DNA from 3 places in the Streptomyces sp. NPDC088762 genome. Region 2 is predicted to be linked to each of the others. Evidence: riboswitches for the same ligand, from Rfam matches in the RefSeq annotation. Region 2 holds a riboswitch; each other region holds the start of a gene.
The links. Region 2 has a riboswitch for cobalamin ahead of ACIP5M_RS16255 (DUF4430 domain-containing protein). Riboswitches for the same ligand answer to the same signal wherever they lie in the genome.
Positions count from the first base shown of each region.

Region 1: another riboswitch for cobalamin. It lies ahead of ACIP5M_RS18985 (energy-coupling factor ABC transporter permease); the one in region 2 lies ahead of ACIP5M_RS16255 (DUF4430 domain-containing protein).
Region 3: another riboswitch for cobalamin. It lies ahead of ACIP5M_RS19530 (ribonucleoside-diphosphate reductase subunit alpha); the one in region 2 lies ahead of ACIP5M_RS16255 (DUF4430 domain-containing protein).

Region 1 is NZ_JBIVKT010000007.1:217,365-227,176, reverse strand. It holds gene ACIP5M_RS19000 (hypothetical protein) at 1-317, opposite strand, end outside; gene ACIP5M_RS18995 (hypothetical protein) at 600-1,124, shown strand; gene ACIP5M_RS18990 (flavodoxin family protein) at 1,138-1,851, opposite strand; cobalamin riboswitch at 2,112-2,307, shown strand; gene ACIP5M_RS18985 (energy-coupling factor ABC transporter permease) at 2,336-3,031, shown strand; gene ACIP5M_RS18980 (energy-coupling factor ABC transporter substrate-binding protein) at 3,031-3,372, shown strand; gene cbiQ (cobalt ECF transporter T component CbiQ) at 3,376-4,125, shown strand; gene ACIP5M_RS18970 (energy-coupling factor ABC transporter ATP-binding protein) at 4,122-4,943, shown strand; gene ACIP5M_RS18965 (PadR family transcriptional regulator) at 5,167-5,709, shown strand; gene ACIP5M_RS18960 (EF-hand domain-containing protein) at 5,777-5,989, opposite strand; gene ACIP5M_RS18955 (tRNA-dependent cyclodipeptide synthase) at 6,244-7,032, shown strand; gene ACIP5M_RS18950 (cytochrome P450) at 7,013-8,251, shown strand; gene ACIP5M_RS18945 (YncE family protein) at 8,335-9,522, opposite strand; gene ACIP5M_RS18940 (polysaccharide deacetylase family protein) at 9,519-9,812, opposite strand, start outside.
Region 2 is NZ_JBIVKT010000006.1:31,791-40,255, reverse strand. It holds gene ACIP5M_RS16275 (short-chain fatty acyl-CoA regulator family protein) at 1-1,332, opposite strand, end outside; gene aceA (isocitrate lyase) at 1,715-3,001, shown strand; gene aceB (malate synthase A) at 3,112-4,704, shown strand; gene ACIP5M_RS16260 (3-hydroxybutyryl-CoA dehydrogenase) at 4,701-5,570, shown strand; cobalamin riboswitch at 6,169-6,316, shown strand; gene ACIP5M_RS16255 (DUF4430 domain-containing protein) at 6,450-6,944, shown strand; gene ACIP5M_RS16250 (prenyltransferase/squalene oxidase repeat-containing protein) at 7,005-8,414, opposite strand.
Region 3 is NZ_JBIVKT010000008.1:28,418-38,229, reverse strand. It holds gene ACIP5M_RS19565 (HD-GYP domain-containing protein) at 1-1,178, shown strand, start outside; gene ACIP5M_RS19560 (tetratricopeptide repeat protein) at 1,283-2,272, shown strand; gene def (peptide deformylase) at 2,354-2,989, shown strand; gene ACIP5M_RS19550 (hypothetical protein) at 3,066-3,251, opposite strand; gene ACIP5M_RS19545 (helix-turn-helix domain-containing protein) at 3,402-4,373, opposite strand; gene ACIP5M_RS19540 (hypothetical protein) at 4,455-4,646, shown strand; gene ACIP5M_RS19535 (ribonucleotide-diphosphate reductase subunit beta) at 4,598-5,617, opposite strand; gene ACIP5M_RS19530 (ribonucleoside-diphosphate reductase subunit alpha) at 5,617-7,992, opposite strand; cobalamin riboswitch at 8,134-8,268, opposite strand; gene ACIP5M_RS19525 (GNAT family N-acetyltransferase) at 8,309-8,821, opposite strand; gene ACIP5M_RS19520 (Uma2 family endonuclease) at 8,900-9,484, shown strand; gene ACIP5M_RS19515 (YbdD/YjiX family protein) at 9,536-9,730, opposite strand; gene ACIP5M_RS19510 (carbon starvation CstA family protein) at 9,727-9,812, opposite strand, start outside.

The DNA of each region.
Region 1 (9,812 bases), on a different contig from region 2:
TCCACGGGGACGAGACCGCTGTCCGCGATGTCCTTGCCGACGTTCTCCCGGTCCTTGGCGTGGATGTCCTTGGCGAAGTCGACGCTCTCGGTGAAGGCGAAGTCCAGCTCCACCTTCACGTTCTTCCACGTGGCCGGGCCCGTCTCGACGAGCGGCTGTACGCACGTGAACCCGGGCGCACCCCCTCCGGACCGCCCGGCGCGGTCCGCGACCTCCTGCCGCGCCCCGAGCGGATCCGCCAGCTTCCCGTACGGCATGTCGTTGCAGATCTCATCCGTGGCCACCCACGGGTAGCCGCCCTTCCCCTCCTGCGACACCTCCCGCTCCTCCCCGTCACCGCACCCGGCGACCGCCAGGGCGAGGACGAGGGCGCCCAGGACATGACGTGACGATCTGAGACGAGGCGTCTGCTCTCCCCTGTGGCACGGCCGCTTCCCACCCGCCCACACTGCCACCTCGACGGCGGCCCGTACCGGCGATCGCCCACTTCCCCCACCGCCCGCGGCCAACCCGTCCGCGCGGGGTGCAACCAACGGGTGTGCCGGGAATGTCCTAGATGGTGACACCAGTCCCCGTCTCTCGAGAATCGAGGGGACGTCATGAACCACCCACGCCGCCGGCAGGTCACCGCCCTGGCCACGGGCGTTCTGCTCACCGCCGGGATCGCGCTCGCCGCTCCGGCCGCCACGGCCGGCGCCACCGACAGCCGCGCCCGCACCACCCGGACCCCGCTCGTCGTCAATGCCCGCTGGGGCGGACACTGCACGTACGACCGGATCGTCATCGACCTGCGGGGACACGTTCCCCCGGTCACCGTCACCCCCGTCTCCCGGCTCGTCTACGACGGGTCCGGCAAGCCCGTCCCGCTCGCCGGGGCGTTCTTCCTGCAGATCCGCCTGCATCCCGCCGCCGCTCACGATGACGACGGCAGGAGCGTCTACCGCGGGCCGAAGCTCATCACGATCGATCTGCCCCGGCTCAAGGGTCTCGCCCTCACCGGCGACTTCGAGGGGTACGTCACCTTCGGCGCCGCCTTCGGGTCCAAGCCGGCCTTCAGCACCCACAAGCTGCACCACCCGGAGCGGTTCGTCCTGGACGTCGCGCACCGGAACGTCTGCTGCTGAGGGGCCGGACGGCTCAGCGGTGCTCGGGGTTGGGGAAGTCGAAACGGCAGCCGGCGTCCCACAGCGAGCGCTGGTTGCCGTGGGCCGGGATCCCGCCCGACCGCTTGAGGAGGGCGGCCAGGTGCATGAGGTTCCATGACATGAAGGTGGTGTTCCGGTTGGTGAAGTCGTTCTCGGGGCCGCCCGAGCCCGGGTCGAGGTAGGAGGGCCCGGGTCCGGCCTCGCCGATCCAGCCGGCGTCGGCCTGCGGCGGGATCGCGTAGCCGAGGTGCTGGAGGCTGTAGAGGACGTTCATGGCGCAGTGCTTGACGCCGTCCTCGTTGCCGGTGATCAGGGCGCCGCCGACGCGCCCGTAGTAGGCGTACTGGCCCTGCTCGTTCAGGAGCGAGGAGCAGGCGTAAAGCCGCTCGATGACCTGCTTCATCACGGAGCTGTTGTCGCCGAGCCAGATCGGGCCGCACAGCACGAGGATGTCGGCGTCCATGACCTGGCTGTAGAGGACGGGCCACTGGTCGCTCTCCCAGCCGTGCTCGGTCATGTCCGGCCAGACGCCCGTCGCGATGTCGTGGTCGACGGCGCGGATGAGCGAGGTCCGGACGCCGGCCGACTCCATGACCGCGCGGCTCCTGTCGATCAGCCCCTCGGTGTTGCTGGGCTCCGGCGAGCGCTTGAGCGTGCAGTTCACGTAGAGGGCGGTCAGGTCCGGGTACGAGTAGTCGGCAGCCACGCCCCCAGCCTGTGCGCGGCGGGGCCGCGCCGCCACCGGGCCGCGCCCGTACGGGTGCGCGTCTGCGGGCGCGCCCGTACGGAACAGCGCGGCGGTGCGCGACAGCCGGTTCCGGGCAGTCACGGACAGGGGGAACTCCCGCTCCGGAGGGGGCCGTTGGTGCCGAAGGCGGCACGGTGATTCCGCGGAGTGACCATTAAGTGGAATCCGGCCACCGTTCGGCGCGTTTGGGGCGGGTTGTTACCGGTCCGCGCGGCCGACTAGGGTCATCGGGCCTTGGTGTTCGGGAAACCGGTGGGAAACCGGTGCGGCCCTCGCCACTGTGATCGGGAAGTCCGGCTCCATTCTTGCGGGAAGCCACTGGGCCCGCGCGGGAGACCGCACGGCCCCGGGAAGGCGGAGTCCGGGCATCAAGACCCGTGAGCCAGGAGACCGGCCAGGGCGCGTCGTCCATCCACGAGGTGCTGGAGAGGTCTCCCCACTCATGCATATAGCCGAGGGCTTCCTGCCCCCCTTGCACGCGGTCGCCTGGGGCGCCGCGTCCGCTCCGTTCGTCGTCCACGGCGTGCGCGCCCTCACCCGCGAGGTGAAGGCCAATCCGGAGAGCACGCTGCTGCTCGGAGCGTCCGGGGCGTTCACTTTCGTACTGTCCGCGCTGAAGATCCCTTCCGTGACGGGCAGCTGTTCCCACCCCACCGGCACGGGGCTGGGGGCGATCCTCTTCCGGCCGCCGATCATGGCCGTCCTCGGCACCATCACCCTGCTCTTCCAGGCGCTGCTGCTGGCACACGGCGGGCTCACCACCCTGGGCGCCAACGTCTTCTCGATGGCGATCGCCGGCCCCTGGGCGGGCTACGGGATCTACCGGCTGCTGCGCAAGGCCGGTGTGCCGCTGCTGGTCACCGTGTTCTTCGGCGCCTTCTTCGCCGACCTGGTCACCTACTGCGTCACCTCCGTCCAGCTGGCGCTGGCCTTCCCCGACGCGGCCACCGGATTCACCGGCTCGCTCCTGAAGTTCGGCGAGATCTTCGCGCTCACCCAGATCCCGCTCGCGGTCAGCGAAGGCCTGCTGACCGTGCTCGTGATGCGGCTGCTGATGCAGTCGAGCAAGTCGGACCTGGTCCGGCTGGGCGTCGCCAAGCTCACCCCGGGTACGTCGAAGCAGGAGGCGACGGTCTGATGTCCAGGAACGCAAAGATCAACACCCTGCTGCTGCTCCTCGTCGCGGCGCTGGCCGTGCTCCCGCTCGCGCTGGGGCTGGGCGAGGGCAAGGAGGAGCCCTTCACCGGCGCCGACGGGCAGGCCGAATCGGCCATCACCGAGCTGAAGCCGGACTACGAGCCGTGGTTCTCGCCGCTGTACGAACCCCCCTCCGCGGAGATCGAGTCGGCGCTGTTCGCCCTCCAGGCGGCCCTGGGCGCGGGCGTGCTCGCGTACTACTTCGGCGTCCGCAGGGGCCGCCGCCAGGGCGCGGCGGCGGCAGCAGCGGCCGCCGCGGCGCCGTCCCCCGCGGAGTCGTAGGCGGTGCTGCCGATCGACGCGGCCGCCCACAGCAGCCGCTGGCGCCGCCGCCACCCGCTGGAGAAGGCCCTGCTGGGGATCGGGCTGACCGTCACCGCGGTGTGCCTGCCTCCGTGGCCGGGCGGGCCGCTGGTCGCCGCCGCCACCCTGGCCGTGCTCCTCGGGCCCGCCGGGGTGGCCGGGCGGCAGCTGTGGCGGGCCTTCCGGATCCCGCTCGGCTTCTGCTTCACCGGGGCGCTGCCGCTGCTGTTCGCGGTGGGCGGGCCCGACGGGTTCGTCGCACTGGCCCCCGACGGGCCCCGGCAGGCCGCGGAGCTGCTGCTGCGCACCTCGGCGGCCTCGCTGGGCGTGCTGCTGTTCGCCTTCACCACCCCCGTCTCGGACGTGCTGCCGCGGCTGGTCCGGGCGGGGGTGCCGGCCCCGGTGGTGGACGTGGCCCTGGTCATGTACCGGATCGGCTTCCTGCTGCTCGACTCCCTCGCCCGCGTACGCCAGGCGCAGGCGGCCCGCCTGGGCACCACCGGGCGGGCCGCGGCGTGGCGTTCGCTGGCCGGGCTCGCCGCGACCTCCTTCGTACGGGCCTTCGACCGCGCGGCCCGGCTCCAGACGGGCCTGGCCGGGCGCGGCTACGACGGCACGCTGCGGGTGCTCGTACCGGACGCGGCACTGTCCTGGCGGTTCCTGGCCACGTCCGGCGCGCTGCTGGCGGCCCTGGTGGCCGTGACCCTCGTACTGAAGGAGCTGTACCTGTGAGGCCGTTGGTGGAATTGGTGGGCGCGGGCTACGCGTACGAGGACGGGCCCGCCGTGCTGTCCGGGGTGGACTTCGGGATCGCCGAGGGCCGGGCGCTGGTCCTGCTGGGCCGCAACGGCAGCGGCAAGACCACGCTGATGCGGCTTCTGAGCGGGGGGCTGCGGCCGGGCTCGGGCGCGCTGCGCCTGGACGGGGAGGTGGTGGCCCACGACCGGGCCGGCCTGACCCGGCTGCGGACGGCGGTGCAGCTGGTGGTCCAGGACCCGGACGACCAGCTGTTCGCGGCCTCGGTGGAACAGGACGTGTCCTTCGGCCCCATGAACCTCGGCCTGCCGGTGGCGGAGGTCCGCGAGCGCGTGGAATCGGCCTTGTCGGCGCTGGACATTACGGCGCTGCGGGACCGGCCGACGCACCTGCTCTCCTACGGGCAGCGCAAGCGGGCGGCGATCGCGGGGGCGGTGGCGATGGCTCCGCGGGTGCTGATCCTGGACGAGCCGACGGCCGGGCTGGACCCCGACGGGCAGGAACGGCTGCTGGACGTGCTGGCCGGGCTGCGGTCGGCCGGGACCACGGTGGTGATGGCCACCCACGACGTGGAGCTGGCGGTCCGCTGGGCCGACGACGCGGCGGTCCTGACCCCGTCGGGCATCCGGACCGGGCCGGCTGGGTCCCTCCTCGCGGACCCCGAACTCCTGTCCTCGGCGGGCCTGCGCCAGGCGTGGGCCCCGGCGGTCACGTCCTTCCTCCGCACCCACGGCTTCCTCACCGCGAACGCCCCGGGCCCCCGAACCCCGGACTCCCTGACCACCTGGCGGTAACCGACCCCCGGGCCCCGGGCCCCGATGCGCGGAGCGCAATTCCAGCCCCGCCGGCGTTTGAGGCGCGGGGGTTCGGGGGCGGAGCCCCCGCCCGGGTCCGGGGCGGAGCCCCGGGGCGGGGGCCGGGGGCGGAGCCCCCGGTTTCGGGAAGGGGCGGGGTGGGGAAGCCCCCGCGCAGCGGCAGGCGGCAGGCGGCAGGGCCCCGCAAACCTAGGATGGCGGCATGTCCCTGCCGCACGCCATCCTCACCGCCCTGCTCGAGAAGCCCTCGTCCGGGCTGGAGCTGACCCGGCGGTTCGACAAGTCCATCGGATACTTCTGGTCCGCGACGCACCAGCAGATCTACCGCGAGCTCGGCCGCCTCGAAGACTCCGGCCTGATCCGCGCGCTCCCGACCGACGCCCCCGTCCGCGGGCAGAAGAAGGAGTACGAGGTCCTGCCCGCCGGCAGCGCGGAGCTGGCCCGGTGGGTCGGCGAGAGCCAGGACCCCAAGCCCATGCGCGACCCGCTGCTGCTGCGCATCCGGGCGGCCGGCGTCGTCGGGCCGCACGGCCTCGGGCCCGAACTGCGCCGCCACTTGGAGCTGCACCGGCGCCAGCTGGCCCAGTACGAGGCCATCGAGGAGAAGGACTTCCCGGCGGAACGGGACGCCGTCGAGGACCGGCTGCGGCGGCTCGTCCTGCACGGCGGGATCGCCCTGGAGACGTTCTGGCTGCACTGGCTGGAGGAGGCCCTCTCCGAAGTCGAGGACATGGAGGGCGCCTAGGCCGGTGTCCACCGCGCCGCGCCCCCGCCCCGGCAGGCCGTGGGGAGGGGGCGCGGCGGCGCGGGCGTTACTTGTTCAGGGAGGCCCAGAACTCGTCGAAGCTCAGCAGCTTGTCGCCGTTGGTGTCCTTGGCGGCGATCACGGCCTCCGCGACCGGGCCGGTGACCATCAGGTCGCCCATGGCGGCCATGGCCTCGCGGTACTCGTCGGCGGTGACGAAGCCGTCGCCGTCCTTGTCGAACCGCTCGAAGGTCGTCTTCGCGCTGTCGATGTCCGCCACTGGGTCCACCCCTTCTTGGTGCTTGTTGACCGGCTCAGGGTAGCGGCCTTCCCGGGCCACCCCCGCCTCGGGTCCCGTTCGAGCGGCAGACAGAAATTCAAATCACCTTTTCCGTCATGCGGAAGCGATAATTCCAGCCAACAAATCCAGCCCCCACTTGTCACGCTCCGGGAGCACGGCATAACGTACCGACATTGCCGCCACACCAGGAGCGCAGGGCTCCCAGGGACAAGCGGCAACAAGGGCGATCACAGGTGACGATCACAGCTGATACATCATTCGAAGTTCTGCCCTTCACCCGCACTTGCCGCCATATCTGGGAAGACGGCGACCATGTGCTCATCGGAGTGAGTCCTGGAAACAGTTACTTCAGCTCCGAGCGCATCACCAGTCTCGCCCAGTGGGCCACGACCCGCTTCGCGCAGGTCGACTTCGTCTACGCGGACCTCCACGTGGACCGGATGTTCGCCGCTTTCGGCTACACCCGGGAGCACGCGGAGAAGCGTGCGACGAAGGAGATCAAGGCGGTCCGGCGTCGCATACTCAAGGGTGTGGATGAATCAGGACCACCACAGGCCGAGATCCGGGTGAGGGCACTTTCGGAGTTCCAATCGAACCCCGTTTACCAACTACTGCACCGGCGCGTTCTGCATTTCCTGGAGACCGACGACGAATTCCGCAAGGGCTGCGAGAAGATGGCCTTGCACTTTGTCGGCTCCAAGTTGCCGGAAGGTGAATCCATCACAGACGAACAGTTGCAGGTCTGTTTCGATTACATGGCGGCCGAGCTGCCGTTCTTCGTGGACACCCCGAGCATTCTGGACGTGCCGTCGTCGGTGGCGGCCTACCACGTGAAGATGCCGCTGACAGATGTCCTCTACGCGCGCGGCGGGGGTCTGCGCGCGACCCGCAACCAGGCGTACGCCGTCGTCCGGCCCGAGGCCGCCGAGCGGCCCGCCGGCGGCGAGGGCTCCGGGAAGAACACGAACACCGTGAACCACGCACCAACCGAAGGGATCGTCGATGAGCGTCGAGCAGCTTGAGGGCCGGGGGCAACAGGAGCAGCCGCTCCTCGACTTCCCGCTCTCGCGGCGCGGTGACGTGCTTCCGGAGGAGTGCACGTGGCTCCGCGAGAAGGCTCCGGTGGCCAGGGTCCGGACCCTCACCGGTGACCAGGCGTGGCTGGTGAGCAGTTACACGCTGGCCAAGCAGGTGCTGGAGGACGAGCGGTTCAGCCTGAAGGACACGGCGAACGCCGGCGTTCCGCGCCAGTACGCGCTGACGATCCCGCCCGAGGTCGTCAACAACATGGGCAACATCAACAGCGCGGGCCTGCGCAACGCCGTGATGAAGGCGCTCAACCCGCGCCAGAAGGGGCTCCAGGACTGGCTGCGCGCCAAGGCCGGCGAGCTCGTCGACCAGCTGATCGCCGAGGGCGGTCCGGCCGACCTCCGGGCCGGCTTCGCCGACCCCTTCTCGGCGGCCCTGCACTGTCAGGTGCTCGGCGTCCCCTTCGAGGACTGGCGCCGGCTGATGTCGGGGCTGGACGTCGCGTTCATGACGGCGCGCGAGCCGTTCGCCGACTCGGCACTCAACTGGTACAAGGACGTGGGCTACTTCGTCGAGCAGCTGAACGTCCAGCTCGCACTGCCCGCCGAGGAGCGTACGGGGCTCCTCGGCAGGTTCGCCGAGCTGAAGGAGGCGGACCCGGAGTCGGCGCACCTGACCGACGACATGTTCGCGACGGTCGCCGTCTCGCTCTTCGGGGCGGGTGCGGTCTCCACCTCCGCGTTCCTGGTCCTCGCGGTCCTGGCGCTGCTCCAGCGGCCCGAGCTCATCGGCTACCTGCGCGAGCACCCCGAGCGCATGGGGAAGGCGGTCGACGAGCTGTTGCGCTGGAACCTGTCCGTCGGCGACGGCCTGCCGCGCATCGCGCTGGCGGACATCCAGGTCGGTGACGTGCTGGTGAAGGAGGGCGAGCTGGTGCTCGTGCTCCTGGAGGGCGCCAACTTCGACCCGGAGGCCTTCGAGAACCCGGAGGAGCTCGACCTGGAGCGGGAGAGCTCCCACGCCCACCTCGCCTTCGGAGCGGGCCGGCACTTCTGCCCGGCCTCCGCCCTGGGCCGCGCCCACGCCGAGATCGCGCTGGAGGTGCTGGTGGAGCGGCTGGCCGGGCTCCGCCTCGCCGTGCCGGCGGAGAACCTGGTGTGGCGTACGGGCTTCATCAAGCGACTGCCGGAACGGCTTCCGGTCGCCTGGTGATACGGCGGCGGTGCCACGGGGGCTGTGCGGGCTCCCGTGTCACCGCCGCTCTCGTGCCCGGCGCCCGTCCTCGGCGCCCGTGCTCAGCGGAAGATGCCGGTGTGGCCCAGCGAGTAGCGGCCCGGCTGCGGGTAGACGGCGAGTCCGTGCGGTCCGCCGCCCACCGGGATCCGGGCGAGCTGCTCGCCGGTGACGGTGTCGATCGCGTAGACCTCGGAGTTGTAGCGGCCCGAGAGCCACAGCACCTTGCCGTCGGCGGAGACGCCACCCATGTCGGGGCTGCCACCGTCGGGCAGCTCCCACTTCTTGGTGAGCTTGTTCTTCGGGAAGTCGAAGACGGAGATGGTGCCCTCGCCGCGGTTGGAGACGTACATCTCCTTGGAGTCACGGCTCACGTACAGGCCGTGGCAGCCCTTGCCGGTGGGCAGCAGCTTGGGGGTCTCGAACTTGTCCCCGCTCAGCACCCACATGCCGTGCGCCATCATGTCCGCGACGTAGAAGGTCTTTCCGTCCGGGGAGACCTTGACGTCCTGCGGCATCGCGCCCTCGAACGGCAGTTTCTGCTGGCCGATGACCTCCATCTTCTCCGTGTCGACCTTGAGGAGTTCACCGGAGAACTCACAACTCACGATGAAGTAGCGGCCGTCGGCGGAGAAGTCCGCGTGATTGACGCCATAACAGGTCACTGGGACGGTTTTCACGCGGTCCATCGTGTGCGGATCGCGGAAGACCAGCTCTTTGTCCATCGAGGCCATGACGACCGCGTACTTGCCGTTCGGCGTGAAGTACAGGTTGTACGGGTCGTGCACCTCGACCGGCTTTCCGGCTTCGCCGGTGGCCGGGTTGATCGGGGTGAGCGTGTGGCCGCGGTTGTTGTTGACCCACAGGGTCTTGAGGTCCCAGGACGGCACCACGTGCTGGGGCTGGACGCCGACCGGGATCGTGTCGATGACCTGGTAGGTGGCCGGGTCGATGACGGACACCGTGTTGGAGTTGGTGTTGGGCACGTAGACGCGCGAGGGGAAGTCCTTGACCACCGGGGAGAGCTTGTTCGGGCGGTCCGCCGCGTAGACGTCGTGGGGGTCGAGCAGCGGGGGCATGCCCGCCAGGCCGGGCGGGACGGCCGGAACGGCCTTGGCGGGCCTGGCCGGACCCTTGGTTCCGAGCGCCTCGGCGGGTCCCTTGTCGGCCGATCCGCAGCCGGCCAGGGCGGCGAGGACCAGACCGGCCAGCAGCACGGTGGCCTTCCGGGGAAGGCGGGTGGTCTTCATGGCGTCAGCAGCTCCGTGGTGGTCACCGCGCGCAGGTTGCGGCGCGCGAGTTCTTCGAGGAGGGGCGGCATCGCGTCGACCGTGTCCGCGTAGCCGAAATGCAGGCTCACCACCGATCCGCGCTGGATCGTCCCGGTGACGGTGCGGATGACGGCCGCGGCGCCGGGCGAGGTGAAGTCGAGGGAGTCCACGTCGTACGAGAGGACGTGCGGGTAGCCCGCCCGCTGCGCCAGTTTCCGGACGAGCGGGGTCGCGTACTGGGTCTGCGAGGGCCGGAACCAGGTGCCGAT
Region 2 (8,465 bases):
GAGCGGCGGGACGGCGCGTTGCGGGCAGTCGAGGCGTTCGCAGAGGCGGCAGCCCATGCCGATGGGGGTGGCGGCGGAGGCGTTGTCGAGGTCGAGGCCGTCGGAGTAGACGAGCCGGGACGCGTGGCGGATCTCGCAGCCGAGGCCGATGGCGAAGGTTTTGCCGGGCTCGCCCCAGCCGCCGCGGTGGCGGGTGACGGCCCGGGCGGTCCACAAGTACCGCTGCCCGTCGGGCATGGCAGCGACCTGGACGTGGATGCGGCCGGGCGCGGCGAAGGCCTCGTACACGTTCCACAGCGGGCAGGTGCCGCCGGCCCGGGAGAAGTGGAATCCCGTGGCGGACTGCCGCTTGGACATGTTCCCTGCCCGATCGACGCGGACGAAGGAGAACGGAACGCCGCGCAGCCTGGGCCGCTGGAGGGTGCTCAGGCGGTGGCAGACGGTCTCGTAGCCGATGCCGAAGTGGTCGGTGAGGCGTTCGATGTCGTAGCGGTACTCCTCGGCGGCGGTGTGGAAGGTCCGGTACGGGAGGATCAGCGCGGCGGCGAAGTAGTTGGCGATGCCGATGCGGGCCAGCCCGTGGGCTGGGGAGCCGGAGGGGAAGTCCTCGGCGGCCAACTGGTCCAGCTCGTCCCCGTGTTCCAGGAGGGCCAGTTGGGTGGCCATCCGGAACGCCTGCTGGCCCGGGCGGAGCCTGCCTGACAGGTGCAGGACGCGTGTCCGTCCGTCGAAGTGATGGAGGCGGTCGGAGTCGGACGCGAGGCGGATCCCGTGGTGTTCGGTCAGACGGTTCGAAAGCACCCGGACGACCTCCCCAGGGCGGATGCCGATCTCCTGGGCGAGGCCCTCGGCGGCGAGGTCGGTCTCGTGGAGATAGTTCTGGCGCCGGTAGAAGAACTCACGGATTTCCTCGTGCGGTGAGCGTGGTGCCGCCCGGCCACCGTCCCGTCCGTCGGCGGTGTCCGCCAGCCGCTCCGCCAGGAGCTGACTGCGCCGCCCCAGGTCCAAGAGGACGGAGGCGACAGCGGGCATCCGGCTGGCGAGTTCGGCCAGGTCGGAGGTGGAGACGCGGGCTTCGGCGACCTCGTTTGCCAGGGCCTCGCGGAGGTCGGCGACGAGGCGGCTGGTGTCACGCTCGGAGAAGAACCCCGGGTCGACGCCGAACGCCTCGGTCAGCCGCAGCAGCACCGGGACGGTGAGCGGGCGGGAGTCGTGCTCCATCTGGTTCAGGTAGCTGGGGGAGATGCCGAGGACCCGGGCCAGCTCGGCCTGGCTCATCCGGCGCTCCTCGCGCAGCCGCCGCAGCCGCGCACCCGCGTACGTCTTGCTCACCTGGGCTCCCTCGGCTTAGTCCGCCAGGGCTTCAGAGTACGCACGATTCTGCTGCTGCCAACCTTCGCAAGCTTGGCAAATACGCCGCAGAAGATTCGCAGAACTTGGCAGATGTACCTCATTGATGGCACCGCGTGCCGCTGCCAGAGTCTGTCCTGCGGCCCGCCGGACCCCAGCGGCCCAGGCGGACAGTCCGGGCACCGATTCGCGCCCTGACATCGGAGATCCCGGCAATCTGACCTGGCTGACCTGCATCATTGCTCAGCTCCTCCCCAGGTGGGGCCGGCGGCCGCAACCCACTATCAAGGCACACAGTGCCAACGTCTCGTCCGCGACGGACAGACGTTGGCAGACCAAGCGATTCACGGAGACGGTGACAGTCATGGCAGACACGAACACGACGGCGGCGGCCGAGCAGCTCAAGCAGCGGTGGGCCGACGACCCCCGGTGGGCGGGCATCGAGCGCACCTACTCGGCCGAGAACGTGGTCCGGCTGTCCGGCAGCGTCCGCGAGGAGCACACCCTCGCCCGGCGCGGCGCCGAACGCCTGTGGCGCCAGCTCCACGAACTCGACTACGTGCACGCCCTGGGCGCGCTGACCGGCGGCCAGGCGGTGCAACAGGTCCGGGCCGGCCTCCAGGCCATCTACCTCTCCGGCTGGCAGGTGGCCGCCGATGCCAACCAGGCCGGGCACACGTACCCGGACCAGTCCCTCTACCCGGTCAACTCCGTTCCCCAGGTGGTCCGTCGGATCAACAACGCGCTGCTGCGTGCCGACCAGATCGCGACCGCGGAGGGCGGCGCGGACGCCACGGACTGGCTGGCGCCGATCGTCGCCGACGCGGAGGCCGGCTTCGGCGGCCCGCTGAACGCCTTCGAGCTCACGAAGGCGATGATCGCGGCTGGTGCCGCGGGCATCCACTACGAGGACCAACTCGCCTCGGAGAAGAAGTGTGGCCACCTCGGCGGCAAGGTCCTCGTCCCGACCTCCCAGCACATCCGCACCCTGAACGCGGCCCGCCTCGCCGCCGACATCGCGGACACCCCGACCCTGATCATCGCCCGCACGGACGCACTCGCGGCGAACCTGCTGACCAGCGATGTCGACGAGCGGGACGCGCAGTTCACGACCGGCGAGCGCACCGCGGAGGGCTTCTACCGGGTGCAGAACGGCATGGCCCCGGTCATCGCCCGCGGCCTCGCCTACGCACCGTACGCCGACCTCATCTGGGTCGAGACCGGCACCCCGGACCTCGCCCAGGCCCGCGAGTTCGCCGAGGCGATCCACGCGCAGTACCCGGACCAGATGCTCGCGTACAACTGCTCGCCCTCGTTCAACTGGAAGGCGGCTCTGGACGACGACCAGATCGCCAAGTTCCAGCGCGAACTCGGCGCGATGGGCTACAAGTTCCAGTTCATCACCCTGGCCGGCTTCCACTCCCTCAACCACGGCATGTTCGACCTCGCGCGTGGCTACGCCGAGCACGGCATGACCGCCTACGTAGACCTCCAAGAGCGGGAGTTCGCCGCCCAGGAACACGGCTTCACCGCCGTCAAGCACCAGCGCGAGGTCGGCACCGGCTACTTCGACCTCGTCTCCACCGCCGTCAACCCCGCCTCCTCCACCACCGCACTCACCGGCTCCACAGAGGAAGAGCAGTTCCACTAAGACGCTCCGCCCCTCCCCGCCGGCCCGCCCATGGCCGAAGGTCCGCGTTCAGCGGGAGCCGGACGACCGTCTCCGTCCGGCTCCCGCCCCACCCCTCGTCAGGAGACCGCATGACCACCACCGCCACCACGCACCGGGTCCGGGTCCTCGCGGCGCCGGGCGACCGCCACGACGAGATCCTCACGCCGGAGGCGCTCGACTTCATCGGCCGCCTCGACGCAGCATTCGCCCACCGCCGCGACGAGATCCTCAAGGAACGGCGCCGGCGCAAGGACCGCCTCGTCTCGGGATCCCCGCTGGACTTCTCCATCGCCACCGCTGCCGTCCGTGACGACCCCGACTGGCGCGTGGCTCCGCCGGCCCCGGGCCTGGAGGACCGCCGAGTGGAGATCACCGGCCCGCCGGACCGCAGGATGACGGTCAACGCCCTCAACTCCGGCGCCAGGGTGTGGATGGCGGACTTCGAGGACGCCACATCCCCCACCTGGAACAACGTCATCGACGGCCAGCTCAACCTGCTCGACGCCATCGAGCGCCGCATCGACTTCACCACGCCCGAGGGCAAGGAGTACCGCCTCGGCGGGAACCTGGCGACCATCGTCGTCCGTCCCCGAGGCTGGCACCTCCTCGAAGAGCACCTGGAGATCGACGGTCGGCCCGTCCCGGCGTCGCTGGTGGACTTCGGGCTGTACTTCTTCCACTGCGCGCAGCGGCAGATCGACGCCGGGTACGGCCCGTACTTCTACCTCCCCAAGCTGGAGAACGCGGGCGAGGCCCGCCTCTGGAACGACATCTTCGTCCTCGCACAGGAACTCCTCGGCATCCCGCGCGGCACCGTCCGTGCCACGGTCCTGATCGAGACCATCACCGCGGCCTTCGAGATGGAGGAGATCCTCCACGCGCTCCGGGAACACAGCGCCGGCCTCAACGCGGGCCGGTGGGACTACCTGTTCAGCATCATCAAGACCTTCGGCCACCGCACCGACTTCCAGCTCCCCGACCGCGCCCAGGTCACCATGACCGCGCCGTTCATGCGCGCCTACACCGAACTCCTCGTACGCACCTGCCACCGGCGCGGCGCGCACGCCATCGGCGGCATGGCCGCCCACGTGCCCTCCAAGGACCCGGAGGCCAACATCGCCGCCCTGGCCAAGGTCCGCCTGGACAAGGAACGCGAGGCCGAGGACGGCTTCGACGGCTCCTGGGTCGCCCACCCCGCCCTGGTCCCCGTCTGCCGCGAAGTCTTCGACGGTGTTCTCGGTGAACGGCCCCACCAGCTCGACCGCACCCGCGACGACGTCGCCGTGACGGCGGCGGACCTGCTCTCCGTCCGCCGCATCAGCGCGCCGCCCACGGTGGAAGGGGTTCGCGCCAACGTGGCCATCTCGCTGCGCTACTTCGAGGCCTGGCTGCGCGGCCACGGAGCGGTCGCCCTCTACGGCCTGATGGAGGACGCGGCGACCGCCGAGATCGCCCGTGTCCAGCTTTGGCAGTGGCTGCGCCACCGGAGGATCGACCGGGACCAGCTGCTCGCCGTGCTCGACGAGGAATGCGACGCGCTCACCGCGGAACGGCCCTATGCGCTCGTAGCCGAGGCCAGGGCCGTGCTCGAGCGGGCCGCGCTGGAGCGCGACCTGCCGGCCTTCTTCACCCCCGACACCTACAGCCGCCACCTCGTCCACCGCACGGAGGTGCGGTCATGAGCGCCGGTATCCGCCGCGTCGGAGTCGTCGGAGGCGGGCAGATGGGCGCCGGCATCGCCGAGGTCTGCGCCCGCGCCGGACTCGACACCGTCGTCTGCGAAGCCGACGCGACCGCCGCCCGTGCCGCCCGTGAACGGGTGGCCGTCTCCCTCGAACGAGCCGTCCAGCGGGGCAAGCTCGACCGGATCTCCGCCGAGGACGCCCTCGCCCGCCTCGTCTTCACCGGCAGTCTCGACGACCTCGCCGACCGGCAGCTCGTCATCGAAGCGGTCACCGAGAACGCGGACGTCAAGATCGAGACCTTCGCGGCTTTGGACAAGATCGTCGTCGACAGCGAGGCGATCCTCGCGACGAACACCTCCTCCTTGCCCGTCATGCGTCTGGGCATGACGACCGGGCGCGCCGACCGGGTCGTGGGCCTGCACTTCTTCAACCCCGTGCCCGTCCTGCCACTGGTGGAGGTCGTCTCTTCGCTGCATACCTCCCGGGAGACCGTGGAGACGGTGGAGGCCTTCGCCCGGGAGACTCTGGGCAAGACGGCGATCCGGTCGCAGGACCGGGCCGGCTTCGTCGTCAACGCCCTCCTCGTCCCCTACCTGCTGTCCGCCATCCGGATGGCCGAGTCCGGCTTCGCCACCCCGGCCGACGTCGACGCCGGCATGGAGCTCGGCTGCGCCCACCCGATGGGCCCGCTGAAGCTCGCCGACCTCATCGGCCTCGACACCGTCGCCGCCATCGCGGAGTCGCTGCACGCCGAGTTCAAGGAACCCCTCTACGCCCCGCCCCCGCTCCTGATGCGGATGGTGCAGGCTGGGCTGCTGGGCCGGAAGACCGGCCGGGGGTTCCACACCTACGACCGGGGCTGATGAGGGACCCGGTGCTGCCGCCGGGCTGAGGGGCCCGGCAGCGTGGTGGAAGGGGGTGCGGCGGAGTGGTGTCCGCCGCACCCCGCTGCGTTGTCCACGCCGACTGCGGTGCCTGCAGGTTCTGGTCTGGTCATGACCGCAGGAACCCAAACCCCCTCCTATATGTTGAAGTTGGGGCAGGCGACCGCAGCGAAAACCCAGGGGGCACCGATGAAGCGGCAGGGCGGCATACCCATCACGCAGGACGAGCCGACGGTGACCATACCGGCCCGCGACTACGACAACCTCCTCGCCGCCCGTAGGCAGCTCGGCGCGCAGAACGCACGCGTCCGGTCCCCTGAAGCAGACGCTCGGCAGCCTCGTCGAATACGTGGAACTGCTGGAGGGGCCCTTGGTGCAAGCCACCCGGGCTCAGGGCGCTGCGCAAGGTACACCTCCGCAGGACGCAGCGGAGGTCGCCGCCGAACTCGGCCGACGTCTGCAGCGAGCACGCGGGATGATCGGACCGCGCGGGTAGCACCTCGCGCTTCGAGCCTGCGGTAAGACCCACTACCTCTGATTCCAGGGGCACTTGGCCGCGGCCGGTGCTGCCCGTACGATGCCACTGCCCGGCTGCGGCCGGACCACAACCAAATGGCTGTGCGATCGGGGGAAGCCGGTGGGAATCCGGCGCTGACCTGCAACCGTGTGCGGCGCGATGACCTGCGCCGCGAGTCGGGATGCCCGCCGCGCGGCAGCATCCGCTTCCACTGTCATGGTCTGCAGCGCGAAGCCCGGTTCCGCCGGAACACCACGTAGTGCGCTCGTGCGACTGCCGGGGTGGGCCGCGCCGGTTGCGGGTTCCCGTCAGCGGACCCGACCGGTCAGAAAGGCCACCCCATGCGCCTGAGCCTCACCCGTCGCGCCGCCGTTACGACGGCCGCCCTGGGCCTCGCCCTCACCGGCCTCACCGCCGTCCCGGCCGTCGCCCACGCCAAGCCGGTGAACACCAACGTCCCTGTCAAGGTCAATCTCACGGTGCAGGGCCCCGACGGCCTGCTGTTCCAGGGCAAGATCACGACCAAGGGTCATGACGTGACCACCGCCACCGGCGGCACGCACAAGTGCGACGGGACCAACGGCGGGGCGAACCCGAGCAAGGTTCCCACCCCGACCGCGGCCCTGGACGACGCCGCCCGTCTCAACTACTTCGCTTGGGACGGCACCTGGTACGCCTCGTTCGACGACTTCTCCGTCGACACCATCAAGAACGTCAGCGGCGGCGGCTCCGCCTACTGGAACATATCCGTCAATGGCACGCCCACCCCGGTCGGCGGCTGCCAGTTCAAGCTGAACGCCGGCGACCAGGTGTCGTTCGTCTGGACGTCCTTCTGATCCGAACGCGTCGCACTGGCGGGCGGGGTGCGCAGCCGCGGACCCCGCCCGGCATATGGATCAGGCGCCCCAGCGCAGCGCGATGGTGTCACCTACGTTGATCACCTTGTCGCGGGTGGCGCCGGCGAACGCGGAACCGTCCACGCTCACCTTCCAGGTGTTGGAGCCGCTGTTGGCCTTGCCGTTGACGGCCGTGATGGTGCCGGTACCGGAGGACGGGGTGACGCTCGTGACGCAGCCCGACGGGGTGGCGGAGCCGATCGCGGAGTTCAGGACGTCGCCGAGGGTGCTGGTCGTGCCGGTCGGCGTGAAGGAGACCGAGCAGACCTTCAGGTTGCCCGCACCGTCGTCGACGGTAAGTGCCAGCTTGGTGGCCGTACCTGCGGTGAACGCCGACTGCGCGACCCACTGCGGCGCCCCGGGGGTCACCGGGACGGGCGGGGCGGAGGTGAAGCCACCGCCGGCGACCGCCCGGAGCGAGTCGATGGAGGCGTAGGCGGACGGGGCCGTGTCGCTGGGCTTGTACTTGAAGCCACCGCCGGGGTTGTACTGGTTGGCGATGAGGAAGTCGATCGGGGTCTTCCCGGCGGTGGTGAGGAAGTCGCCGGTCTGGGGGTTGATACCGCAGGCGTTGAGGCCGGCTACCGCCCAGCCGTTGGAGCTGGTGTTGACGCCGTACATCGAGTTGAAGGCGCCCGAGGTGGTGACGAGCTTGCTCTTGAGGAAGTTCTTCGCCTGGACCACGTCGGTGTCGGTGTTGGGGACGCCGGAGGCGCACAGAGCGGCCATGGCGGCGCCGGTCATGTCGATGTCACCGGCGGTGGCGAGGGCAGTCGGGTTGCCCTCGGCCTTGCTGTACTGCCAGCCGCCGTCATTGTGCTGGTTGGCGCGGATGCGGGCGACGAGGGAGTCGGTGAGCGACTGGGGCACTCGGGCGCCGCCGGCCTGGGTCTTGGCGCCGAGGGCGAGGGCGGCGAAGACGGTGCCGTTGAAGTTGGAGGAGGGACCGAAGTAGCCCGGCTCGGCGGTCTGCCAGTAGGAGTAGATGTTCGCGATGAGGTTGCGCGAGGCGGAGATCCGGGCCGGGTCGATGCCGGCCGCGTAGGCGTTCAGCGTGCCGCGCTCGTAGTCGGTGACGACCGGGGAGGCCGAGGGCCAGCTCGCCGTGGAGAGCAGGTTGCGGTAGACGGTCCGCGCGTTCTTTGTCGTGTCCCCGCCCGGGGCGACGTCGACGACCGCCGTGCCCGCGGCGGCGAACGCGCTGAACGCCCACTCGTTGGACAGTCCGGACCCGGCGTACGAACCGTCCGCTGCTTGAAGGGACTTGAGGTACGCCACACCGTTGGTCTTGGACGTGGCGATCTGCGCCGGAGTCGACGTCGCGAAGGCGGGCAGGACGGTGAGCGCGAGGGCCCCGAGTGCGGCGGGCGCCGCGAGCGCGAGACGGCGGGAGGTACGGGAACGGTTCATGGCCTGCTCCTGGAATCGGCGGACGCCGACCGACCTCGTCCCTGATGGCAG
Region 3 (9,812 bases), on a different contig from region 2:
TGGTGTTCGGCACCCTGATCACCCTCGGTGAACTCGCCCGCCGGGACCAGGGCACGGGCCACCCCGCCGAGGGCGCCGACCGCCGGCCCGCACCGCTCGGCTCCGCCGGAGCCCTCGCCTACGCCCTGCTCGGCCAGAACGCCGGGCAGCCCACCCACCACGGCGTCCTCCAGATCGTGGCGGTCGTCGTCGCGGCCGCCCTCGCCGGGATTGTCCCGCACATCGCCCGCGGCCGGGGCCCCGCCGTCGACCACGTGGCCCGCCGCGTCCTGACCGTCACCTTCGCCGCCGTGTGTTTCCAGCCGCTGTACAACTCCGGCCGGCTGGAGGACCGGATCGGCCAGGGACCGTACGTCGTCCTCTTCCTGCTCTGCCTCCTCGGCCTCACGGCCCTGTGCGACGCCGTGCTGGCCGCGGCCCTGGCCGGCGCCCGGACCGGCTGGCCGTACGGTCCGCTGCTGCGCGACGAGCTGCGCGCCCAGCTGGGCATCGGCTCGGCGATCTGCGCCACCGGGGTCGTGATGGCCCTCGGCGCGGCCGTCGCCGGGCTGTGGGCCCTGCCCGTCTTCTGCGTGCCCCTCCTGCTGACCCAGATGTCCTTCCACCGGATCACCGCCATCCGCACCACCTACCGCCAGACCATCACCTCGCTGGCCCGCGCCACCGAGATCGCCGGGTACACCCCGGCCGGGCACTCCCGCCGGGTGGCCGCCCTCAGCTGCGCCGTCGGGCGGGAGCTGGGCCTGTCGGAGCGGGAGCTCACGGTGCTGGAGTACGCCGCCCTGATGCACGACATCGGCCAGCTCTCCCTCGTCGACCCGGTCCCGGCCGGGGCCACCGCCGAGCTGCCCGCCGCCGAGGCGCGCCGGATCGCCGAGCTGGGCGGGGAGGTGGCCCGCCAGACCGGGGTGCCCGCCGAGGTCGCCGTGGTCGTGGAGCGGCAGGCGGACCCGTACCGGGAGCAGCCCGTCGCCGCCCGCATCGTGCGCGCGGTCAACGCGTACGAGGACCTCACCGGCCAGGCCGGCGGGAGCCGTCACCCGGGCGGCTCACTGGCCGCCCTGGAACGGCTGCGCCTGGGCACCGGGCACGACTACCAGCCGGAGGTCGTCGAGTGCTTGGCGAGGGTTCTGGCCAGGGGCGGCCGTGACAGAGTGGTGCCCGTCCCACCTGGGTAACCCATGGGTAATGAGCGGCCGTCCGAGTGGGCATGGTTGGATGCCAGTAAGAGGGACGTGGGAGTGTCCGGAAGGCTGCACCTTAGGACCGGCAGGCGGGAATCGTGAGGATCTTCGGGAAGGTACGGCATCGGCCCTCCGCCTCGTGGCGGCAGGCCACCGACCGCGCGTTCACGCTGATCGGCGACGGGCGGTACGAGGACGCGGGCGCGCTCCTGACCAGAGCCGCGGACCTGGAACCCTGGCTGTCCGAGTCCTGGTTCAACCTGGCGCTGCTGCACAAGTTCCGGCACGACTGGGAGCAGGCGCGGGCCGCCGGGCTGCGCGCGGTGGCGCTGCTGGACCGGGAGACCGGCGCACCGGACTGGTGGAACGTCGGCATCGCCGCGACCGCGCTGCAGGACTGGCCGCTGGCCCGCAGGGCCTGGCAGGCGTACGGGCTGAAGGTGCCGGGAGACCCGCACGGCGCGGGCGGCAACGGCGAGCCCGTGGGCATGGAGCTCGGCAGCGCGGCCGTACGGCTGTCGCCCGAGGGCGAGGCCGAGGTGGTCTGGGGCCGCCGGCTCGACCCGGCGCGGCTGGAGGTCCTGTCGATCCCGCTGCCCTCCTCGGGGCGGCGCTGGGGCGAGGTCGTCCTGCACGACGGGGTCCCGCACGGCGAGCGGATCACCGCGGCCGGACCCTCGTACCCGGTCTTCGACGAGATCGAGCTGTGGGCTCCCTCACCGGTGCCGACCTGGGTGGTGCTGCTGGAGGCGGCCACCGAGGCGGACCGCGACGCGCTGGAGCAGCTGGCCTCGGACGCGGGCTTCGCCGCCGAGGACTGGTCCTCGTCGGTGCGGCTGCTGTGCCGGACCTGCTCGGAGAGCGAGATGCCGAGCGACGAGGGCGACGGGGAGCACCTGGACCCGCACGATCACAGCGAGCCGGGCCACCCCGGACCGCTGGGGCACCGCACGGCCGGCTCGCTGTGGGTGCCGGAGCGGGAGTGCGGCCTCGCGGCGCCGGCCGGTCTGGTGCGCGGGCTGCTCGACGGATGGGTCGCGGACAGCCCGGACAGCCGGGAGTGGCGGGATCTCGAAGAAGTCTGCTGAACCGGGCCGTAGGCTGTACGGGCACATCGGTGGCCATTGGCGACCACCGGTGACCGGACTTACGGAAGGCGTACGGCGGACATGTCGCAGCAGGAGAACGAGGTTGTCGAGATCGTGAACGACGGGTACGTCGTGGACACGGAGGACTGCGCCGCGCGCGAGCTCGCCCACCGTGAGCGCGGTACCGCCCGCCCGATCACCGTCGTCGGCAACCCGGTCCTGCACCGCGAGTGCAAGGACGTCACCGAGTTCGGGGACGAGCTGGCGCAGCTGATCGACGACATGTTCGCCAGCCAGAAGGCCGCCGAGGGCGTGGGTCTGGCCGCGAACCAGATCGGCGTGGACGCCAAGGTCTTCGTCTACGACTGCCCGGACGACGACGGCGTGCGGCACACCGGTGTCGTGGTCAACCCGAAGCTCGTGGAGCTGCCGGCGGCCGCGCGGGTGCTGGACGACTCCAACGAGGGCTGCCTGTCGGTCCCGACGGCCTACGCCTCCCTGGCCCGCCCCGACTACGCGGAGGTCGAGGGCCAGGACGCCGAGGGCAACCCGATCAAGGTGCGCGGCACCGGCTACTTCGCGCGCTGCCTCCAGCACGAGACCGACCACCTGTACGGCTACCTGTACATCGACCGGCTCTCGAAGCGGGACCGCAAGGACGCCCTGCGCCAGATGGAAGAGGGCACCCCGCGCTACGAGACGGTCCCGAACGACTGATCTCGCCGGCCGCGGTACGCAGCGGAAGGGCCCGCTCCGGGATCGGAGCGGGCCCTTCCGCGTGGCGTCGCCCGGACTACTTGGGCGCGGTGCCCCAGCCGCTGTCGGCAGGCGTGGCGTCCCAGCCGATGGTGGCGGGCTTGGCGCCGAGGCCGGCGGGCGCCGAGCCCCAGCCGGAGTCCGCCGAGGCGGTGGCGGCCGTACCGCCGAGGAGCAGAACGGCGAACGCGGCGGCGGTGACGGTGCGGGAGATACGGGACATGCAGGGCCCCCCTGGGCTGTCGTGAAGGGTGTCCGGCCGGGCGCTGTGCGGGGCGGTCAGGCCAGGCGTCATCACGGTACGACATCGATCGACTACGGAGGGGCTTGGTTTGGGTCAACTGTTCTATGGTTCTCGGCCAGGTGGTGCAACTCAGGCCACGGCCCGTGGCCCGCGGAAGGTGCGCCTGAAGGCGTTCGGGGTGGTGCCGAGGGTGCGCAGGAAGTGGTGGCGCAGCGCCGCCGCGTTCCCGAAGCCGCTGCGGCCCGCGATCGCGTCGACCGTGTCGTCGGTGGACTCCAGCAGTTCCTGGGCCAGCATCACCCGCTGCCGCAGGACCCACTGGTAGGGGGTCGTCCCGGTCTCCTGGAGGAACCGGCGGGCGAAGGTCCGGGGCGACATGTGGGCCCGCTCGGCGAGCTGCTCGACGGTGATCTCCTCGTCCAGGTGCCGGGCCATCCACCCGATCACCTCGCCCACCGTGTCGCAGGCCGTGCGGGGGAGCGGGCGCTGGATGTACTGGGCCTGCCCGCCGTCCCGGTGCGGCGGTACGACCATCCGCCGCGCGATGGTGTTGGCCACCTCCGCGCCCTGCTCCTGCCGCACGACGTGCAGGCACGCGTCGATCCCCGAGGCGGTGCCGGCCGCGGTGATCACCTGGCCCTCGTCGACGTAGAGCACGTCCGGGTCGACCAGAGCCCCCGCGTAACGGCGCATCAGGGCGGGCGCGTGCATCCAGTGCGTGGTGCAGCGCCGGCCGTCGAGGAGCCCGGCCGCGCCCAGCATGAAGGCGCCGCTGCACACGCTCAGCACCCGCGCACCGCGCTCCACGGCCCGGTTCAGGGCGGCCAGCAGCGCCTCGGGGTAGTCGCGGGTGGGCGCCTCCCGGTCGGCGGGCAGGCAGATCAGATCCGCCGTCTCCAGCCGCTCGGGCCCGTGGGGGAGCGTGAGGCCGAAGAGGCCGTCGCCGACGGACAGCGGATTGTCCTCGACCGCGCAGACGGCGAAGTCGTACGTCGGAAGGCCCATCGCGCTGCGGTCGATCCCGAAGACCTCGCAGAAGATGCCCAGCTCGAAGGGGGCGACCCCATTGACCACGGCCACGGCGACGTTGTTGAGAGGCATGGCTCCAGTGTGGCAGTAATTCGCTCTTCCATGACAGTCCTGCCACTGTCTGATCTTCGTCGGTCCGGCGAGGGTGGAGTCATGCACACGTTCTTGAACTACCTCGTCGTCCTCGCCGTCGCCGCCCTCCTCCTCGGCCCCTCCCTGTACGGAGTGGCCCGTGAACGCAGGATCGACCGGCAACTGCGCGGAGCAGCTGCCGGCCGATCGAAGGCCCGAAGGGCTCAGAAGTCCTCGTCCAGGTCGACCGTGCCCTCGACCGCGACCTGGTAGGCCGACGGCCGGCGCTCGAAGAAGTTCGTCAGCTCCTGGACGCCCTGGAGCTCCATGAAGGAGAACGGGTTCTGCGAGCCGTAGACCGGCGGGAAGCCGAGGCGGACCAGGCGCTGGTCGGCGACGCACTCCAGGTACTCGCGCATCGACTCGGTGTTCATGCCCGGCAGGCCGTCACCGCACAGGTCGCGGCCGAACTGCAGCTCCGCCTCCACGGCCTCCTTCAGCATGTCGGTCACCTGCTGCCGCAGGGCGTCGTCGAAGAGCTCGGGCTCCTCCTTGCGGACCGTGTCCACGACCTCGAAGGCGAAGTTCATGTGCATGGTCTCGTCCCGGAACACCCAGTTGGTGCCGGTGGCCAGGCCGTGCAGCAGGCCGCGCGAGCGGAACCAGTACACGTAGGCGAAGGCACCGTAGAAGAACAGGCCCTCGATGCACGCCGCGAAGCAGATCAGGTTCAGCAGGAATCGGCGGCGGTCGGCCTGCGTCTCCAGCCGGTCGATCTTCTCGACCGAGTCCATCCACTTGAAGCAGAACTGCGCCTTCTCGCGGATGGACGGGATCTCCTCGACCGCGTCGAAGGCCGCCGCGCGGTCGTCCGGGTCGGGCAGGTAGGTGTCGAGCAGCGTCAGGTAGAACTGGACGTGCACGGCCTCCTCGAACAGCTGGCGCGACAGGTACAGGCGCGCCTCCGGGGAGTTGATGTGCTTGTAGAGCGTCAGCACCAGGTTGTTGGAGACGATCGAGTCGCCCGTCGCGAAGAACGCGACCAGGCGGCCGATCATGTGCTGCTCGGCCGGCGTCAGCTTGGCGAGGTCGGCGACGTCCGAGTGGAGGTCGACCTCCTCCACGGTCCAGGTGTTCTTGATCGCGTCCCGGTAGCGCTCGTAGAAGTCCGGGTAGCGCATGGGGCGGAGCGTGAGCTCGAAGCCCGGGTCCAGGAGGTTCTTGTCGGACTGGGTGGTGCTCATTACTGGCAGGCCTCGCAGGACTCGGGGTTCTCAAGGGAGCAGGCCAGCGCGTCGGCGTCGACGGCCTGCGGGAGCGCCACCGGGGTGGCGGCCTGTGCGGCGCGGGCGATCTTCGTCGCCGGGCGCGAGCGCAGGTAGTACGTGGTCTTCAGGCCCTGCTTCCAGGCGTACGCGTACATCGACGACAGCTTGCCGATGGTGGGCGTCTCCAGGAACAGGTTCAGCGACTGCGACTGGTCGAGGAACGGGGTGCGGGCCGCCGCCATGTCGATCAGACCGCGCTGCGGGATCTCCCACGCCGTGCGGTACAGCGCGCGGACCTCGGCCGGGATCCAGCCGAAGCCCTGGACCGAGCCGCTGGACTCGCGCAGCGCCTCGCGGGTCTGCGCGTCCCACACGCCGAGCTGCTTCAGCTCCTCCACCAGGTAGCCGTTGACCTGGAGGAACTCACCGCTCAGCGTCTCGCGCTTGAAGAGGTTGGAGACCTGCGGCTCGATGCACTCGTACACGCCCGCGATCGAGGCGATCGTCGCCGTCGGGGCGATGGCGAGGAGCAGCGAGTTGCGCATGCCGCTCTTCGCGACGCGGGCGCGCAGCGCCTCCCAGCGCTCGGGCCAGTTCAGCTCGACCTCGTAGTGGTCCGGGTGCAGGACACCGCGGGCGGTGCGGGTCTGCTCCCAGGCCGGCAGCGGGCCGCTGCGCTCGGCGAGGTCGCAGGAGGCCTCGTACGCGGCCAGCATGATGCGCTCGGAGAGCTTGGTGGACAGGGCCTTCGCCTCGGGGGAGTCGAAGGGCAGCTTCAGCTTGAAGAAGACGTCCTGGAGGCCCATGGCGCCCAGGCCCACCGGGCGCCAGCGGGCGTTGGAACGGCCCGCCTGCTCGGTCGGGTAGAAGTTGATGTCCACCACGCGGTCGAGGAAGGTGACGGCGGTGCGGACGGTCTCGTCGAGGCGCTCCCAGTCGATCTCGCCGTCCACGACGAAAGCGCCCAGGTTGACCGAACCGAGGTTGCAGACGGCCGTCTCGCCGTCGTTGGTGACCTCGATGATCTCGGTGCACAGGTTCGAGGAGTGCACGACCGTGCCCGGCTCGGCGGTCTGGTTCGCCGTGCGGTTGGAGGCGTCCTTGAAGGTCATCCAGCCCTGGCCGGTCTGCGCGAGGGTGCGCATCATCCGGCCGTACAGGTCGCGGGCGGGCATGGTCTTGCGGGCCAGGCCGTCCGCCTCGGCCTTGCGGTAGGCGGCGTCGAACGCGTCGCCCCACAGGTCCACCAGCTCGGGCACGTCGGCCGGGGAGAAGAGGGACCACTCGGCGTCGGCGTTCACGCGGCGCATGAACTCGTCCGGCACCCAGTGGGCGAGGTTCAGGTTGTGCGTACGGCGCTGGTCCTCACCGGTGTTGTCGCGGAGCTCCAGGAACTCCTCGATGTCCGCGTGCCAGGTCTCCAGGTAGACGGCGGCGGCGCCCTTGCGGCGGCCGCCCTGGTTCACGGCGGCGACGGAGGCGTCGAGGGTCTTCAGGAACGGGACGATGCCGTTGGAGTGGCCGTTGGTGCCGCGGATCAGCGAACCACGGGCGCGGATGCGGGAGTACGAGAGGCCGATGCCGCCCGCGTGCTTGGAGAGCCGGGCCACCTGGTGGTAGCGGTCGTAGATCGAGTCGAGCTCGTCCAGCGGGGAGTCCAGCAGGTAGCAGGAGGACATCTGCGGGTGCCGGGTGCCGGAGTTGAAGAGCGTGGGGGAGGACGGCAGGTAGTCGAGGCGGCTCATCAGCCGGTACAGCGAGGCCACTTCCTCGACGGCCCCGACGGACTCGTCCGCGGCGAGACCGCAGGCCACGCGCAGCATGAAGTACTGCGGGGTCTCGATGACCTGGCGGGTGATCGGGTGGCGCAGCAGGTAGCGGCTGTGCAGGGTGCGCAGGCCGAAGAAGCCGAAGCGGTCGTCGGCGCCCTCCGCGAGGGAGTGCTCCACCAGCGAGTCCAGGCGGCTCGCGTGGGCCCGTACGAACGCGGCCGTGCGGTCGGCGATGAGCCCCTCGCGGTGGCCGACCTCGACGGAGGCCGAGAAGGAGGTGGAGCCCTGGCCGGCGGCCTCGTCCCGCACGGCCAGCGTCAGCAGCCGGGCGGCGAGCCTGGAGTAGGCCGGGTCCTCGGAGATCAGACCGGCGGCGGCCTCCGTGGCCAGCCCGCGCAGCTCGGCCTCGTCGGCGGCGGAGCTGCGGCCGCGCAGCGCGGCGGCGGCGACCCGGCCGGGGTCGGTGTCGGGGAGGTCGGCCGTCAGCTCGGTGAGGGTACGCAGCAGCGTGGCCCCCGGGCCTTCGGTGGTGTCGCCAGAAGCGGACTCGGCGCGCGGTGCGGAAGGCGCGATGGTCACGGCGGGAGCTCTCCCTCGCTCGGCCCGGCCGTCGGCGGGCAGGGCGCGGGGAGGCGCATGCGGGCGTGCCGAAGGCGCGTACACCGCATGGCGTCCACCGGCCCAACCGCGAGGCCCGGACGTGTCGGCACCCGGTTCGGTCGAGCCGGGCGCGCTGTCGGCAGGTCTTCGGACTTGCGTGTGCACCCATGGGTGTACTTCATACCGTTGCGGGACAGTTCCGGATTCGCACCGGATTCCCCTGCGGCGACAGCAGCCATGAGCATACATGTGGGGGGCGGTTGACGCGCGACCCCCCACATGTTGTGTCGGCCCGCTACTGGTTCGGTACTCCCAGCTGCATCGCGTAGGTCAGCAACGGCACCGTGGGGACGGGCGACCAGTCCCGCTCGGGGGTCCGTGCGAAGCCCAGCCGTTCGTAGATCCGGTGCGCGGCGGGGCTCTGGGCCTGGGTGGAGAGCACCAGGCGGGTCACGCCCTCGATGGCCTGCGCCCGCTGGACGCAGGCCCGCACCAGGGCCTCGCCGACGCCCCGGCCGCGACCGGCACGTGCCACCGCAAGCATCCGGAATTCGGCCTCGCCGGGCCCGGCGATGTCGGCCATGCGGCTGCCGGGCGGGGCGAAGGTCACACCGCCCAGCAGTACGCCGTCCAGCGTGGCGACGAGCACCTCGGCGTCGGCGGCCCGGCCGGCGACGTCGCGCAGCGCCCGCTCGTAGGAGTCGTCCTCGTTGTGGTCCAGGAGCCCGTCGTCGAGGTAGGCCTGCGCGGTGATGTCGCCCAGCTCGGCGTAGTCGTCGGGTACGGCTGTTCTGATCACGATGTCCATGCGGCCGAGTGTGCCGGACGGGTGTCAGGGTCCGGCGCTACCGTCGGAGACAGCACCGTCGAAGAAGGTGAGCGAGGCATGACCGTGATGCCCTACCGGCCCCACATGTTGACCGAGGACTTCGAGGCCGTGGCGCGGATAGCGGCCCGCGAGCGGGAGGGGACGCGGCTTGAATTCATCGACGGGGTAATCAGGAGCAAGGCCATGCCGGACGGCGACCACCAGATGATCATCCAGTGGCTCACGCGGATCTGCATGCAGTACCGGCCGGAGCTCTGGTTGCACGGGGGGCAGGGGATCAAGGCCCAGGAGTACCGGGAAGGACGGGCCATTCCGGACGCGGTGCTGGCGCCTTCCAAGGCGTTCGCCGGCCAGGGAGACTGGGTGGACCCCGCCCCCATCCTCATGGCGGTCGAGGTGCCATCCTGGGACTCCGATACCCACCGGCGCGACCGCGTCGAGAAGCCCCGAGCCTACGCCGAGACCGGGATCCCGGTGTACCTGCTGATCGACCGGCACAAGTGCGAGGTCTCCGTCTACAGCGAACCGAACGGGCAGCGGTACCAACTGGTTCACACCGTGCCGTACGGCAAGGACGTCGAACTGCCCGACCTCGTCGGCATCACCCTCCAGACCGAAGTCCTCAAGGACTGGGTGCGCTGAACCCGAAGGCCCCGCCGCGTGCAGCGGCGGGGCCTTCGGTATGGATGGTGCTCAGCAGCAGCGGAAGCCCTCGCGGGGGTCCGCCTCGCGGGCGTCGGTGCGGGCCCGTTCGAACTCCCGGCGGCTCGGGACCTCCGCGTCCGGGTCGTGGGAACGGGCGTGGGCGACGTACCGGTCGTAGGCCGCCTCGCCCGAGAACTCCCGTACGTAGTACCGGGCCCGCGCCAGTGCGCCGCGCAGGCTCATGACGCCGCCGGTTCCTTGACCCGTCCACCGCCCGAGTCCAGGCCCGCCGCGGCGAGTTCCGCCTTCTCCTGCGCGGTCGGGA